3 regions of the Micromonospora sp. B11E3 genome follow, and region 1 is predicted to be linked to each of the others. Evidence: riboswitches for the same ligand, from Rfam matches in the RefSeq annotation. Region 1 holds a riboswitch; each other region holds the start of a gene.
What was found. A riboswitch is a leader RNA that binds a small molecule or an ion and turns the genes downstream of it on or off. The one in region 1 is predicted to bind cobalamin.
Positions count from the first base shown of each region.

Region 2: linked by a shared signal. The riboswitch ahead of ABGB16_RS31320 (ABC transporter substrate-binding protein) and the one ahead of bluB (5,6-dimethylbenzimidazole synthase) in region 1 are both predicted to bind cobalamin.
Region 3: linked by a shared signal. The riboswitch ahead of cobN (cobaltochelatase subunit CobN) and the one ahead of bluB (5,6-dimethylbenzimidazole synthase) in region 1 are both predicted to bind cobalamin.

Region 1 covers NZ_JBDPMC010000045.1:30,961-35,484, forward strand. The annotation lists gene ABGB16_RS21400 (NAD(P)/FAD-dependent oxidoreductase) at 1-322, shown strand, start outside; gene ABGB16_RS21405 (crotonase/enoyl-CoA hydratase family protein) at 328-1,089, opposite strand; gene ABGB16_RS21410 (EamA family transporter) at 1,280-2,227, opposite strand; cobalamin riboswitch at 2,244-2,443, shown strand; gene bluB (5,6-dimethylbenzimidazole synthase) at 2,478-3,095, shown strand; gene ABGB16_RS21420 (Rieske 2Fe-2S domain-containing protein) at 3,241-4,092, shown strand; gene ABGB16_RS21425 (LysM domain-containing protein) at 4,232-4,524, opposite strand, start outside.
Region 2 covers NZ_JBDPMC010000116.1:8,281-12,804, forward strand. The annotation lists gene ABGB16_RS31310 (ABC transporter ATP-binding protein) at 1-345, opposite strand, end outside; gene ABGB16_RS31315 (iron chelate uptake ABC transporter family permease subunit) at 345-1,427, opposite strand; gene ABGB16_RS31320 (ABC transporter substrate-binding protein) at 1,433-2,440, opposite strand; cobalamin riboswitch at 2,469-2,651, opposite strand; partial or broken gene ABGB16_RS31325 (AAA family ATPase) at 2,695-3,372, opposite strand; partial or broken gene ABGB16_RS31330 (hypothetical protein) at 3,372-3,648, opposite strand; gene ABGB16_RS31335 (hypothetical protein) at 4,355-4,524, opposite strand, start outside.
Region 3 covers NZ_JBDPMC010000035.1:24,147-28,670, forward strand. The annotation lists gene ABGB16_RS18665 (MFS transporter) at 1-576, shown strand, start outside; gene ABGB16_RS18670 (hypothetical protein) at 696-1,031, shown strand; cobalamin riboswitch at 1,202-1,331, shown strand; gene cobN (cobaltochelatase subunit CobN) at 1,689-4,524, shown strand, end outside.

The sequences.
Region 1 (4,524 bases):
CGACCCCGAGGTGGGCGCGGTCGGGCTGACCGAGCGGCAGGCGCGGGAGCGCGGGATCAACGTGCAGGTCGGCCTCAGCCGGCTCGGCTCGTCGGCCCGGGGCTGGATCCACCGCGCCGACGGGCTCATCAAGCTGGTCGCCGACGCCGACCGGGGCGTGCTGGTGGGGGCGACGTCCGTCGGGCCGGCCGGCGGCGAGGTGCTGTCCGCGCTGGTGGTGGCGGTGCACGGGGCCGTCCCGATCGACCAGTTGCGCCACATGATCTACGCGTACCCGACGTTCCACCGCGCGATCGAGGACGCCCTCCGAAACCTGCGGTAGCGCCGTCAGGTCGGGGCGCCGTGCCGGCCCGCTCCAGCCGCGAAGCGGGCCGCGCCCGCCGCCGCGCCGGCCGTGAGCGACTCCACGCCGTACGCCAGCTCGACCGCCAGCGCCTCCGGCTCGGGCAGGCCGGCGCCGGCCAGCACCGCCGCCCGGTCGTTGCGCAGGCAGGTCTGCGGGTGGCGGGCGATCTCGGCGGCCAGCCGCTCGGCCTCCGCCCGGGCCTCGCCCGGCGCGACCAGCCGGTTCACCAACCCCATCCGGTACGTCTCGTCCGCCGGCACCGGCCGGCCGGTGAGGATCAGGTCCAGCGCCCGGCTCTCCCCGATCAGCCTCGGCAGCCGCACCGTGCCGCCGTCGATCAGCGGCACCCCCCAGCGCCGGCAGAACACCCCGAGCACCGCGTCGGACTCGACGACCCGCAGGTCGCACCAGAGCGCCAGCTCCAGCCCGCCGGCCACGGCGTACCCGGAGATCGCGGCGATCACCGGCTTCGACAGGCGCATCCTCGTCGGGCCCATCGGGCCGTCGCCGTCCGGCTCGACGCGGTTGCCCCTCGGGGTGCCGATCGCCTTCAGGTCCGCGCCCGAGCAGAACGTCCCGCCGGCGCCCCAGAGCACGGCAACCGCCGCCGCCGGGTCGGCCTCGAACGCGCGGAACGCGTCGGCCAGCGCCCGCGCGGTCGGGCCGTCGACGGCGTTGCGGGCCGCCGGCCGGTCCAGGATCACGGTGGTCACCGCGCCGGCGCGCTCCACTCGTACGCCCATCCGGACAGCATGCCCGCCCGGGGCGCCGGCGCGCCAGGCCGGAGCCTGCGTGGGCCTCAAGGCTCGTCGCAGCGGGCCTGCTCGTGCCCCCGGCCCTGATCGTGGCGGCGACGGTGGCGGCCTCAGCCCTCGTCGCGGCGGGCGAGGGTGGTGGCCTCAGCCCTCGTCGCGGCGGGCGAGGGTGGTGGCCTCAGCCCTCGTCGCGGCGGGCGAGGGTGGCGCCGAGGGCGGCGGCGACCACGCAGCCGACACCGGCCAGCTGCGGCCAGGCCAGCAGCTCGCCGAGCAGCAGGGTGCCCACCAGCGCGGCGATCGCCGGTTCCAGGCTCAGCAGGACGGCGAAGACCTGCGCCGGCATCCGGCGCAGCGCGGCCAGCTCCGCCGAGTACGGCAGCACCGACGACAGCAGCGCCACCCCGAGCCCGAGGGCGAGGACGCGGGGATCGAGCAGCTCGACGCCGGCCGTGGCCACCCCGAACGGCAGTACGCAGAGCGCGCCGGCCGTCATGCCCAGCGCCAGCCCCCGGGTCCCCGGCACCCGCGTGGCCAGCGCCTTGCCGAGCAGCACGTAGCCGGCCCAGCCGAGGGCGATCAGCCCGCACAGCGCCATCCCCAGGGCGTCCACGCCGACCCCGCCGAGGCCGGCCAGCAGCAGCACCCCGGCCCCGGCCAGCACCGCCCACAGCACGTCGGCGATCCGGCGGCTGCCGAGCAGGGACACCAGCAGCGGGCCGGCGAAGCCGACGGTGACCGCCACGCCGAGGGGTACTCGGTCCAGCGCGGCGTAGAAGGCGAGGTTCATCGCGGCCATCGCCACCCCGAACGCCGCGACCAGACCGGCCGCCCGCCACCCGAGCCGTAGACCCGGCCGGACCACCACCAGCAGCACCAGCGCGCCGAGGCCGAGCCGCAGGGCGGTCGTGCCGCCCGCGCTGGTCGCCCCGAACAGCTGCTTGGCCACCGCCGCGCCGACCTGGGTGGAGAGCATCCCGAGCAGCATCAGCAGCGGCGGCGGTAGGGCGTCGGGGCGGCCGATCGCGGCGGTCAGCCGGGCGGCGGCGGGGGTCGGCAGCGGGCGGGAGGCATGGGCGTACACCCCGTCCACGATGGCCCCGGCGGGCCCCGGCCGCGACAGCATTTCCAGTAGCATCGGCGGCGGCACGATCATGTGAGGTGCCCCACGTGAGTGGGGAGAATCGGGAAGCCGGTGCGAATCCGGCACGGGCCCGCCGCGGTGACCGGGGAGCCACCGTCCACGCGCGCAGAGCGCAGCCACTGGCCGTACGGCTGGGAAGGCGGACGGCCAGGCGTCGATCCGGGAGTCCGAAGACCGGCCTCGCGTCGACCGCCCGCCCGCAGGGGTGGGCCGAGCGCAGCGGGAGCCTGCCGTGGAACTGTACGACGCCATCCACCGTCGCCGTGACGTCCGAGCCCAGTTCACCGGGGAGCCGGTGCCCGAGGAGACCCTGCGTCGCGTCCTCGCCGCCGCCCACGCCGCACCGAGCGTCGGCTACTCGCAGCCGTGGGACTTCATCCTGGTCCGGGACGCCGACACCCGTCGCCGCTTCCACCGCCACGTCCAGGACGAGCGGGAGACCTTCGCCGCCACGCTGGACGCCCCGGCGGCCGAGCGGTTCGCCCGGATCAAGATCGACGGGGTGCTGGAGTCGACCCTGTCGATCGTGGTCACCTACGACGCGGCCCGGGGCGGCCCGGCGGTGCTCGGCCGGCACGCCATCGCCGACGCCGGCCTCTACTCGGTCTGCCTGGCCATCCAGAACCTCTGGCTCGCCGCCACGGCCGAGGGGCTCGGCGTCGGCTGGGTCTCCTTCTACCGCGAGCCGTTCCTCGCCGAGCTGCTGGGCGTACCGGACGGCATCCGGCCGGTCGCGTGGCTCTGCGTCGGGCCGGTCACCCACCTGGAGGCCGTACCCGACCTGGCCCGGCACGGCTGGCGTCAGCCGCGTCCGCTCGCCGCGGCCGTCCACCGGGATCGCTGGCGGTGATCGGCCTCGTGGCGGCGACATGGCGGCATCCGGGTCGGACGGATGCCGCCATGTCGGGGACATGGTGTGTCCGCTCCCGGCGCGGTCGGCGCGAATTGTCGCCGTCGCCCGGTTTGCGACCGCTTCCGCCGGGAAGTCGGACGGCATGCGGGCACTCTTGACGAAACTCGAACAGAACTCGGCGCTGGACCGAGCCGGCGACCGGTTGCAGCGCGGCGTCCAGGCCACCCTCCGACCGCAGCGGGTCCGCGACCTGCTGCACGGGGTGTGGCTTGGGCATCCGTTGCATCCCGCGATGGTGCAGGTGCCGGTGGGCGCCTGGATCAGCGCGGCCGTGCTCGACCTGATGCCGGGGCAGCGCCGGGCGGCCACCGCGCTGGTCGGGCTGGGCACGGTCAGCGCCCTCCCGGCGGCGGTCGCCGGGCTGAACGACTGGGCGGCCCTCGCCCGCGACCAACGCCGGGTCGGCCTGGTGCACGCCGCCGCGAACACCGTAGCCCTCGCCCTGTACGCGGGCTCGCTGGCGGCGCGGCGGCAGGGCCGGCACGGGGCGGGGCGGATGCTGGCGTACCTCGGGCTGACGGCCGCGAGCACGGGCGCGTACATCGGCGGGCACCTGGCGTACAAGCAGGCGGCGCAGGTCAACCAGAGCGTCTCCGAGCTGCACCGGATCAGCGACGGCTGGAAGTCGGTCGCGGACATGGCCGCGCTGCCGCAGCGGAAGCTGATCACCCGCGAGGTGGACGACGTCTCGGTGATCCTGTACCGGCACGGCGACGACGTCACCGTGATGCTGGAGCGCTGCCCGCACCAGAGCGGCCCGCTCGGACAGGGCGAGGTCACCGAGGTCGACGGGCACGACTGCGTCGTCTGCCCGTGGCACGGCAGCACGTTCCGGCTCAACGGCGGCGAGGTCGTGCACGGCCCGGCCGCCAACGACCAGCAGATCCTGACGAGCCGGGTGGTCGACGGGGTGCTGCAGGTCCGGCTGCCCTGACCCGCGCCGGCACGGCACGGTCCGATCCCGGCGTCCGGCTGTGGCCGGTCGGACCTGGTGCCGCTGTTGGCCCGGCCCCGGCGGGCCCCGGTGCCGCTGTTCGCGGGCCCCGGTGCCGCTGTTCGCGGGCCCCGGTAGGTCAGCCCCGGCGGTGCCGGCCGGTGACGAAGGCCCGCGCGCTGGCGGTCGCCCGGGCGGTGGTGGTCCGGGCGGCGCCGGCGGCTCGGGCGGTGGCGCCGCCCCGGGCGGTGGCGCCGGCGGCTCGGGCGGCGGTGGCGGGCCGGCGGCGCAGCCCGAGGACCGCGCCGATCTGCGCCCCGACGATGCTGGCCACGGCGAGCACCGCCGAGACCGCGAGCGGCCGGTTCACCCGGTCCTCCTCGCCGGCCCGGGACGCCCCGGCGGCCATCGCCGGCTGCCCGCCGCCGGGCG
Region 2 (4,524 bases), on a different contig from region 1:
ACGGTCGGCTGCGCTGTCCGACCACCGCGAGCGGCGGTGCGGGATACGCCCGAGCAGCACCACCTCGGTGACGGTGAGATCGAGGTCGGTGTCGGCGTGCTGGGCGAGCAGTGCGGCGCGGCGGGCGAGGGTGGCTCGGGGCAGGGTGGCGACGTCGTCGCCGTCCACGATCACCTGCCCGGCGTCGGGTGCGGCGAGGCGGGCGACGACGCGTAGCAGGGTGGTCTTGCCGCAGCCGTTGGGGCCGAGCAGCCCGACGAGGCTGCCGGCCGGCACGGCGCAGGTGACGTCGTCGAGGATCCGTCGGGCCGCGACCGACAGGGAGACGCCGGTGACGGTGAGCATCAGCCGCCCACCCGCTGGCGGTTGAGCAGCACGACGAAGGCGGGCACGCCGAGCAGCGCGGTCAGCACGCCGACCGGCAGTTCCCGGGGCGCGAACAGGGTCCGCGCGGCCGTGTCCACCCAGACGAGGAAGATCGCGCCGCCGAGGACAACGACGGGCAGCAGCCGGCGATGGTCGGCTCCGGTGAGGAACCGGGCGGCGTGCGGCAGGATCAGCCCGACGAAGCCGACCGCACCGCTGATGGCGACCAGCGCCGCGGTGAGCAGCGCGGTGGCGACCAGCAGCAGCCACCGCGCCCGGGTGACCGGGACGCCGAGGCTCGCCGCGGCGTCCTCGCCGAAGGCGAAGGCGTTGAGGGCGCGGGCGTGGGCCGCCAGCAGGATGAGCACGGCGGCCAGGACGGGTGCGGCCCAGGCCAGGGCGGTCCAGTCGACGCGGGCCAGCGAGCCGGAGAGCCAGAAGGTGATGCTCTGGGTGGCGTGCGGGTCGGCGACCCAGACGATGACGAACGAGGTGGCCGCCGCGCAGAGCTGCGCGACGGCGACCCCGGCCAGCACCACCCTGGTCGGCGCGAGCGCGGCTCGCCGGCCGGAGACCGCGACCACGACGGCGAACGCCGCGAGCGCGCCGGCGAACGCGCCTCCGGTGAGGGCGGCGACCCCACCCCCGAGGCCGACGACGAGGACCGCGACCGCGCCGAGCGACGCCCCGGAGGAGACCCCGAGCAGGTACGGGTCGGCGAGGGGATTGCGGGTGACGGTCTGCATCACCGCGCCGACCGCGGCCAGCCCTCCCCCGAGTACGGCCGCGCCGAGCACCCGCGGCAGGCGCAGCTGCCAGACGATGTGCTCGCGTAGCAGCGGCACGTCGGCGTCGGCGAGACCGAGGCGGTCGGCCAGCACCGCCCACACCGTCGTCACCGAGATGTCCGCCGGGCCGAGCGTGACGGTGACACCGATCGACACGATCAGGGCCGCGAGCAGCGTGACCAGCAGCCCCGTGTCGAACCGGCGAGACCGGGCGGCCGCGGCAACGCCCGTGGCCTCGACGGTGTGGCCGGGTGCGGCCGTACGGGCCACCACGGCGCTCAGCTGCCCGCTCCGGGTAGCGCCGCTACCCCCTCGGCCAGCGCCTCCACACCCCGCACCACCCGCACTCCGGCCGAGGTGGACGAGAACGGGATGACGACGAACCGCTGCCCGGCGACCGCGGGCAGGTTCTTCAGTGTGGGGTGTCGGGCCAGGAAGGCCTTCTTCGCGGCGGCCGGGTCCCAGGTGGCGTCGACGAGCACGATCACGTCGGGGTCACGCTCGATGGCGGTCTCCCAACTGGTGTCGGCCCAACTGCCGGAGAGGTCGCCGAAGGCGTTGCGGACCCCCACCGCCGACATGATCATGTTGGGGCTGCCGCAGCAGGCGCCCACGCTCGGCGCGTCGGTGCCGGCGTCCCACCAGAGCACCGACACCTCCCGCGCGCCGCCGAGCCGGGCGGCGGCTGCGGCGATGTGGGCCCGCTGGTCGGCGATGAGCTTCTCCGCCCGTTCCGGCACCCCGAAGACGGCGGCGACGTCCCGGATCTCGGCGAACACGTCGTCGACGGTCGACGTCGCCGGCCGGTGCTGCTTCGCGCAACCGGCCGGTGAGACGTACGTGCCGACGCCGAGCCGCGCGAGTTCGGCGCGGTCGCCGACGCCCTCGTCGCCGAAGGCGCTCTGGAACGAGGCGTAGACGAAGTCCGGTTCCGCGTCGAGCAGGGCCTCCCGCGACGGGTACCTCTCCGACAGCACCGGCACCGACGCGTACGCGGCGGCGTGCTCGGGCAGGATCGCGTCGTCGAGGTACGCGGTGCCAGCCATCCGGTCGGCCAGGCCGAGTGCCAGCAGGATCTCGGTGGCGGGCTGGTTCAGGCTCACCGCCCGCTGCGGGGGCGCGGCGACGGTGACCGGCGAGCCGCAGTTGGTCAGCGTCACCGGGGACGCCGACGCGGCGGCGGTGGGTTCGTCGTCCGCGGCGCAGCCGCCGAGCAGGACGAGCACGATGGACAGTGGCGCGGCAACGCGCCGGGACAGGGTGGACCGCACGGCGCGTACGCGCATCGGGACCGCCTTCCAGCACCTCGTGGACGGGGCAACGCAGTGCCGTGGCCGGTCTCCTGGCTGACGGGAGGTGCGTCCGTGGCCGGCCTTCCCAGGCGCGTGGCGCCCAGTGACCTCGAAAGGACGAGGGCCGCGGACTTCCCGATCACAGTGGCGAGGGCCGCGCCGGCATCGCACCGGCTTCCCGTACACCACGGCGGCCCCACTGTAGCCGGTGACCCATCCGGCCGCTACGGCGGAACACCACCCACTCGCGCAGCGTCCCAGCGCGCCTTCTCCGGGCGTTGCCGGACCGCCTCCACCACGCCGTCGAGCACCGCCTGGCGCAGGTCGCCCCGCTCCGGCAGGTCGGCCGCCGCCGGGTCGGCCAGCAGCACCTCCGGGTCCGGAAGGTCCATCCGGTCCAGGCCGGCCAGCAGTTCCAGGCCCGGGCCGTCACCCACCGTGCCCCGGACCAGCATCGACAACACGTCCCGGGAGGCGCCGGCCGCGGTGGCGAAGGCGATCAGGCGCAGCGTCATCTCCCAGGTACGCGGCGACGGCCAGGGGCCGCCCCGGCGGGCCTCGTTGTTCGGCAGCTGGTGCACGAGCTTGGGGCGGGCGGTGAGCAGCCCGCACACCGCGCGGCGGGCGAACGTCACGGCCTCGGCCAGCCGCCCCAGGTCGAGCCGTGGCAGCGACGCCGTGGGCCAGGTCCCGCCCAGGCCCCGCACCACCACCTCGTGGTCGTGGCTCCACTGCAGGTGGACGAAGCGGTTGGCCAGCGGCGCGCTCAACTCCCAGCCGTCGGCCGCCGAGGAGCGCGGATTGGCGGCGGCCACGATCCGGACCCCGGCCGGTAGCCGCAGGGCGCCGACCCGCCGTTCGAGCACAAGGCGCAGCAGGGCGGCCTGGACGGCCGGCGGCGCGGTGGACAACTCGTCCAGGAAGAGCCGTCCGGGGCGATCCTCGGCATGTGCCAGCGCAGCAGGTCCGGCGCCAGGTGCCGGAGATCGGCCCGGACCCGGGCGGCGAGTTCCCGGCCGTGGGCCCGGGTCAGGGAGCGCAGGCTTACGTCGACGTCGACGCGCGCGGCGGCGCACGCCCCCGCCCAGTCCCCCCGCAGCACGGCGGGCGGTCGCAGTCTTGATCATGGATGGCGGCACGGCGAACTCGCGCACGCGCAGCCAGAAGGAGAGGCGGGAACATCCGTCCGCAGTGGAGTGCATCAGCACTCACCTTGCGCGGATCGGACCCCCAATCTACTGATAGAGGTGTTCATCGCCGGGCAGCATACCGTTCCCCGTGGCCGGCACGCCAGGCGTGCGCGCGTCGGGTTCGGCCGATCGGCCGGTACCCGTCGCCGCCGGATGCCGGGAGGATCGGCGACGTTGATCATGCTGGCGGCCGGAACGGGGCCCTGCCCTCGCTGTGGTGAGACGACGGTGTCGGTACGCGAGGCGGTGCCCTGGTGCGCGGCCTGCGAGTGGAACCTCGACGCCTACGACCGTGCCCGGCAGGCGCCGGAATTCGGCTGGTCCTGGATCGACCGGCGCACCTACCGGCTGGCGGCCCGACTGACCCATCCGCGAGCAGACGTCGCTGTTCGCCTCGCACCCGCCGCAGGGCCTACGACACCGGATGCTCATCACCCGTGCCCCGCAGGCTCCCCACGTGACCCTGACCGAGACCAGGGCTGAGCGGATCGACGCGGAACTGGCCCGCCACTACCAGCGGGTGAGCCGGGACGCCGCCTGGGCCGCGTGAGGCGACCCAGCGTCACCCGGCGCGGCCATCCCCTGGTCGTGCGGTCACGCCGGGCGGTGCAGGCCGGCGTCGCGGGCCCGGGCGACGGCCTGCGCGCGGCCGGCGACGCCGGTCGGCGCCGGCCTGCCGGCCGAGCCGCCGTCCGCCCCCGGTCGGAGGCCAGGGAACTCAGAGCCGGCCGGCCACCGTACGGGCCAGATCCGCGAGGCGCTTGCGGTACGTGGCCGGGTCGTCCGTACGGACCAGCCGGATGGACACCCACACCCCGCCCTTGTTGACGAAGACCGCGCCGTCCTCGGCGTACGCCTCGTCGCCGGCCCCGGCGATCGGGGTGAACT
Region 3 (4,524 bases), on a different contig from region 1:
GCCCGGCGCCGCGCCCAGCTGGCGGCCTGGCGGGAGCCGCGCACCCTGCTCATCGGCCTGCTGGTGCTGGTGGCGGCGTTCACCGAGGGCACCGCCAACGACTGGGTCGCGGTGGCCTTCGTCGAGGGGTACGACCTGAGCGAGGCGGCCGGCGCGGCCGTGTACGGGGTGTTCGTGGCGGGCATGACCCTCGGCCGCACCGCCGGCACGGTGGCGCTGGACCGGTGGGGGCGGGTGCCGGTGCTGCTCGCCACCATCTCGGTCGCCGGGGCCGGCGCGGCCCTCGCGGTGCTCGCCGGGTCCGGGCTCGTGGCGATCGTCGGCGTGGCCCTGTGGGGCATCGGCGCGTCGCTCGGCTTCCCGGTGGGCCTGAGCGCCGCCGCCGACGACGAGGAGCGGGCGCCCGCCCGGGTCAGCGTCGTCGCGGTGCTCGGCTACACCGCGTTCCTCGGCGGGCCGCCCCTGCTCGGCTTCCTCGGGGACCACGTGGGCACCCTGCGGGCCCTGCTCGTGGTGCCGCTGGTGCTGCTGCCCACCCTCGCCCTGGTGCCGGCCACCCGCCCGCTGAAGCGCTGAACGCTCGCCGCCGGACGGCGGCCGCCCGGGCCCACGGTCAGCGTCTTCTCATCCGGCTCGCAGCCGGTTGCCAGCCGGCGGTGCTGCACTGGGGGAGACGCCCAGGAAAGGGGTCGGACATGGGCTGGTTCAGCCGGCGTCGGCGCGCCGCCGACGGGACGCCGACGAAGCTCGACCGCGAGGCGAACGCCGACGACCTCGCCGCCCTGGAGGCGTTCGTGCGGACCCGCCGGGGCGTGGAGTTCTATCTGGAGCCCGAGACCACGGCGACCGACACCACGGTGATGGCGATCGCCTACGACGGCGAGTGGATCCGCCGCCGGACGGGCTCGCCCCGGGCGGCGGCGCGGATCGCCCAGCGGTACGCCGTCCCGTTGTACGAGGCGGCGCGCACCGGGTACCCGGAGCGGATGCGGGCCTGGAACCGTGCCCACCCCGAGCGCCGCCTGCGCTGAGCCGGCGGGCCCCGGGACCTCGCGGGCGACTCGGCTCCGAAGGCGTCCCTTGGGGCAGGTGGGGGCGCGTCCCCGACCGGCCGGACGGGGTCGCCGCGCGGGCCGGCCGTGGGACGCGCCGTTGACCGGCGGCGCGCGGGTGTGGCAGCATTCGCGGCCTGACGGCAGTGAAGGAAGCCGGTGCGATTCCGGCGCGGTCCCGCCACTGTCACCGGGGAGCGATCCCCCCTCGTGAGTCACGGCCGTGTGTCTGCGGTTGGAAGGCCGGGGGTGAGCGTCGATCCGGGAGCCAGGACACTTCGGCCGTCGGGACGACCCCAGGGCGTGGACACCCGAGGAGGACCCGATGACGCACGCCGACGACCACCGTCTGCGCCGGTCAGCGCGTGGCAGCATGCCCGCGGCCGGCCGCCGACCCGCGCCGCCGCCCGGCCGCGCCCGGCCCGTCGTCCGCCGCTGACGTCCGTATCCCGCACGCCGAGGTCCGTGCCTCGGGACCGCCGACGTCCGCGCCCCCGCCCCGCCGGGTCCTCGCCCGCCCGGCCGGTCGGCCCCCGCTGACCCGGCACCCGGTCCGCCGTACCCGCTGAAGCCGCGCCCATCCCCTGCCCGCCGACGGCCGCTCGCCGCCGGGGGCGTCACTCTCCGGAGCCGTTCGTGCGCATCCTGCTGCTGTCCACCGCCGACACCGACCTGCTCGCCGCCCGCGCCAGCGGCGCCGACTACCGCCTGGCCAACCCGGCCCGGGTCGCGGCCGACGCCGTGTCCGCGCTGCTCGACGGCGTCGACCTCGCCGTCGTACGGCTGCTCGGCGGCCGGCAGGCGTGGCCGGACGGCCTGGCCGCGGTGCTCGCCTCCGGCGTGCCGACCGTGGTTCTCGGCGGCGAGGCGGTGCCGGACGCGGAGCTGATGGCGGTGTCCACCGTGCCCTCCGGGGTGGCCACCCAGGCGCTGACGTACCTGGTCGAGGGCGGGCCGGACAACCTGGCCCAGCTCGCGCGGTTCCTCTCCGACACGGTGCTGCTCACCGGCGAGGGGTTCGCCCCGCCCGCGCCCACCCCCGCGTACGGCGTCCACGGCGACCGCGAGCCGGCGCCCGGCCGCCCCACCGTCGGGATCGTCTTCTACCGGGCGCACACCCTCGCGGGGAACACCGCGTTCGTCGACGCCCTCGCCGACGCGGTCGACGCGGCCGGCGGCAACCCGCTGCCCGTCTACTGTGGCTCGCTGCGCGGCCTCGCCCCGGGCGACGGGCCCCTCGAACTGTTCGCCCGCTGCGACGCGCTCGTCGTCACCGTCCTCGCCGCCGGCGGGACGGTCCCCGCGGACGCCTCCAACGGCGGCGACCCCGACGCGTGGGACGTCGGCGCGCTCGCCGCCCTCGACGTCCCGGTGCTCCAGGCGCTCTGCCTGACCAGCACCCGCGACCAGTGGGCGGCCAGCGACGCCGGCCTGTCCCCGTTGGACGCCGCGATGCAGGTCGCCATCCCCGAGTTCGACGGCCGGATCGTCACCGTGCCGTTCTCGTTCAAGCGCATCGACGCCGACGGGCTGTCGGTCTACGAGCCCGACCCGGAGCGGGCCGCCCGCGTCGCCGGCATCGCCGTGCGCCAGGCCCGGCTGCGGCACGTCCCGAACGCCGACAAGCGCCTCGCGGTGGTGCTCAGCTCGTACCCGACGAAGCACTCCCGGGTCGGCAACGCCGTCGGCCTGGACACCCCCGCCTCGGCGGTGCGCCTGTTCGCCGCGCTCGCCGACGCGGGCTACGACCTGGGGGAGCAGCCGCCGCCCGGCGACGGGGACGCACTCATCCACGCCCTGATCGCCGCCGGCGGGCACGACATCGAGTGGCTCACCCCGGAGCAGCTCGCCGGCGCCGAGGCCCGGGTGCCGGGGGAGACGTACCGGAGGTGGTTCGACCGGCTCCCCACCGGGCTGCGGGAGGCGGTGCTCGCGCACTGGGGCGAGCCGCCGGGCGAGCTGTACGTCGACGGCGGCGACGTCGTCCTCGCCGGGCTGCGCTTCGGCAACGTGGTGCTGATGATCCAGCCGCCGCGCGGCTTCGGCGAGAACCCGATCGCCATCTACCACGACCCCGACCTGCCGCCGAGCCACCACTACCTGGCCGCGTACCGGTGGCTGGCCGCGCCCGTGGAAGAGGGCGGGTTCGGCGCGGACGCCGTGGTGCACCTGGGCAAGCACGGCACCCTGGAGTGGCTGCCCGGCAAGGGGCTCGGGCTGGCCGCCGACTGCGCCCCCGACGCCGTCCTCGGGGACCTGCCGCTGGTGTACCCGTTCATCGTCAACGACCCCGGCGAGGGCACCCAGGCGAAGCGCCGCGCCCACGCCGTCGTCGTCGACCACCTCGTCCCGCCGATGGCCCGCGCCGACACGTACGGCGACCTGGCCAAGCTCGAACAGCTCCTCGACGAGTACGCCACGGTGCAGGCGCTCGACCCGGCCAAGGTGCCGGTCGTCCGGGCGCAGATCTGGGACCTCGTGCGCGCCGCCGAGCTGCACCACGACCTGCACACCGAGGACATGCCGGCCGCCGACGACTTCGACGACTTCGTGCTGCACCTCGACGGGTACCTGTGCGAGGTCAAGGACGTGCAGATCCGCGACGGGCTGCACGTCCTCGGCGGCGCGCCCGCCGGCGAGGCCCGGGTCAACCTGGTCCTCGCCGTGCTGCGCGCCCCCCAGGTGTGGCGCGGGGCGCGGGCGCTGCCCGGCCTGCGCCAGGCCCTCGCCGCCGCGTACGGTCTCGACGAGCAGGCGCTGCTCGCCGCGCCCGGCGAGCGGATCGCCGTGCCCGCGGCGCTGACCGAGGCCGTGGACGGGCCCGCCGCCACGGCCGCCGACGCCGTCGACCTGATCGAGGGGCTGGCCCGCCGCCTCGTCGTCGGCATGGAGACCCTCGACTGGGACGCCGACCGGGTCGACGAGGTCGTCACGGAGGTCGCCGGCCGCGCGATCCCCGACGCCGCCGACGTGCTGCGCTTCGCCGCCCGGGAGGTGGTGCCCCGCCTCGACGCCACCACCGACGAGGTCGACCGGGTGCTCGGCGCCCTCGACGGCCGGTTCGTGCCGCCCGGCCCGTCCGGCTCGCCCACCCGGGGCGTGGTCGACGTGCTGCCCACCGGCCGCAACTTCTACTCCGTCGACCCGAAGGCGATCCCGTCGCGCAACGCCTGGGACGTCGGCGTGGCCCTGGCGGACTCGCTGCTGGCCCGGCACCTCGCCGACACCGGCGAGTACCCCCGCTCGGTGGGGCTCACCGTCTGGGGCACCAGCGCCATGCGCACCCAGGGCGACGACGTCGCCGAGGTGCTGGCCCTGCTGGGCTGCCGGCCCACCTGGGACGACCGGTCCCGCCGGGTCACCGGCGTGGAGGTGGTGCCGCTGGCCGAGCTGGGCCGTCCCCGCGTCGACGTCACCGTGCGCATCTCCGGGTTCTTCCGCGACGCGTTCCCGCACGTCGTCGCGCTGATCG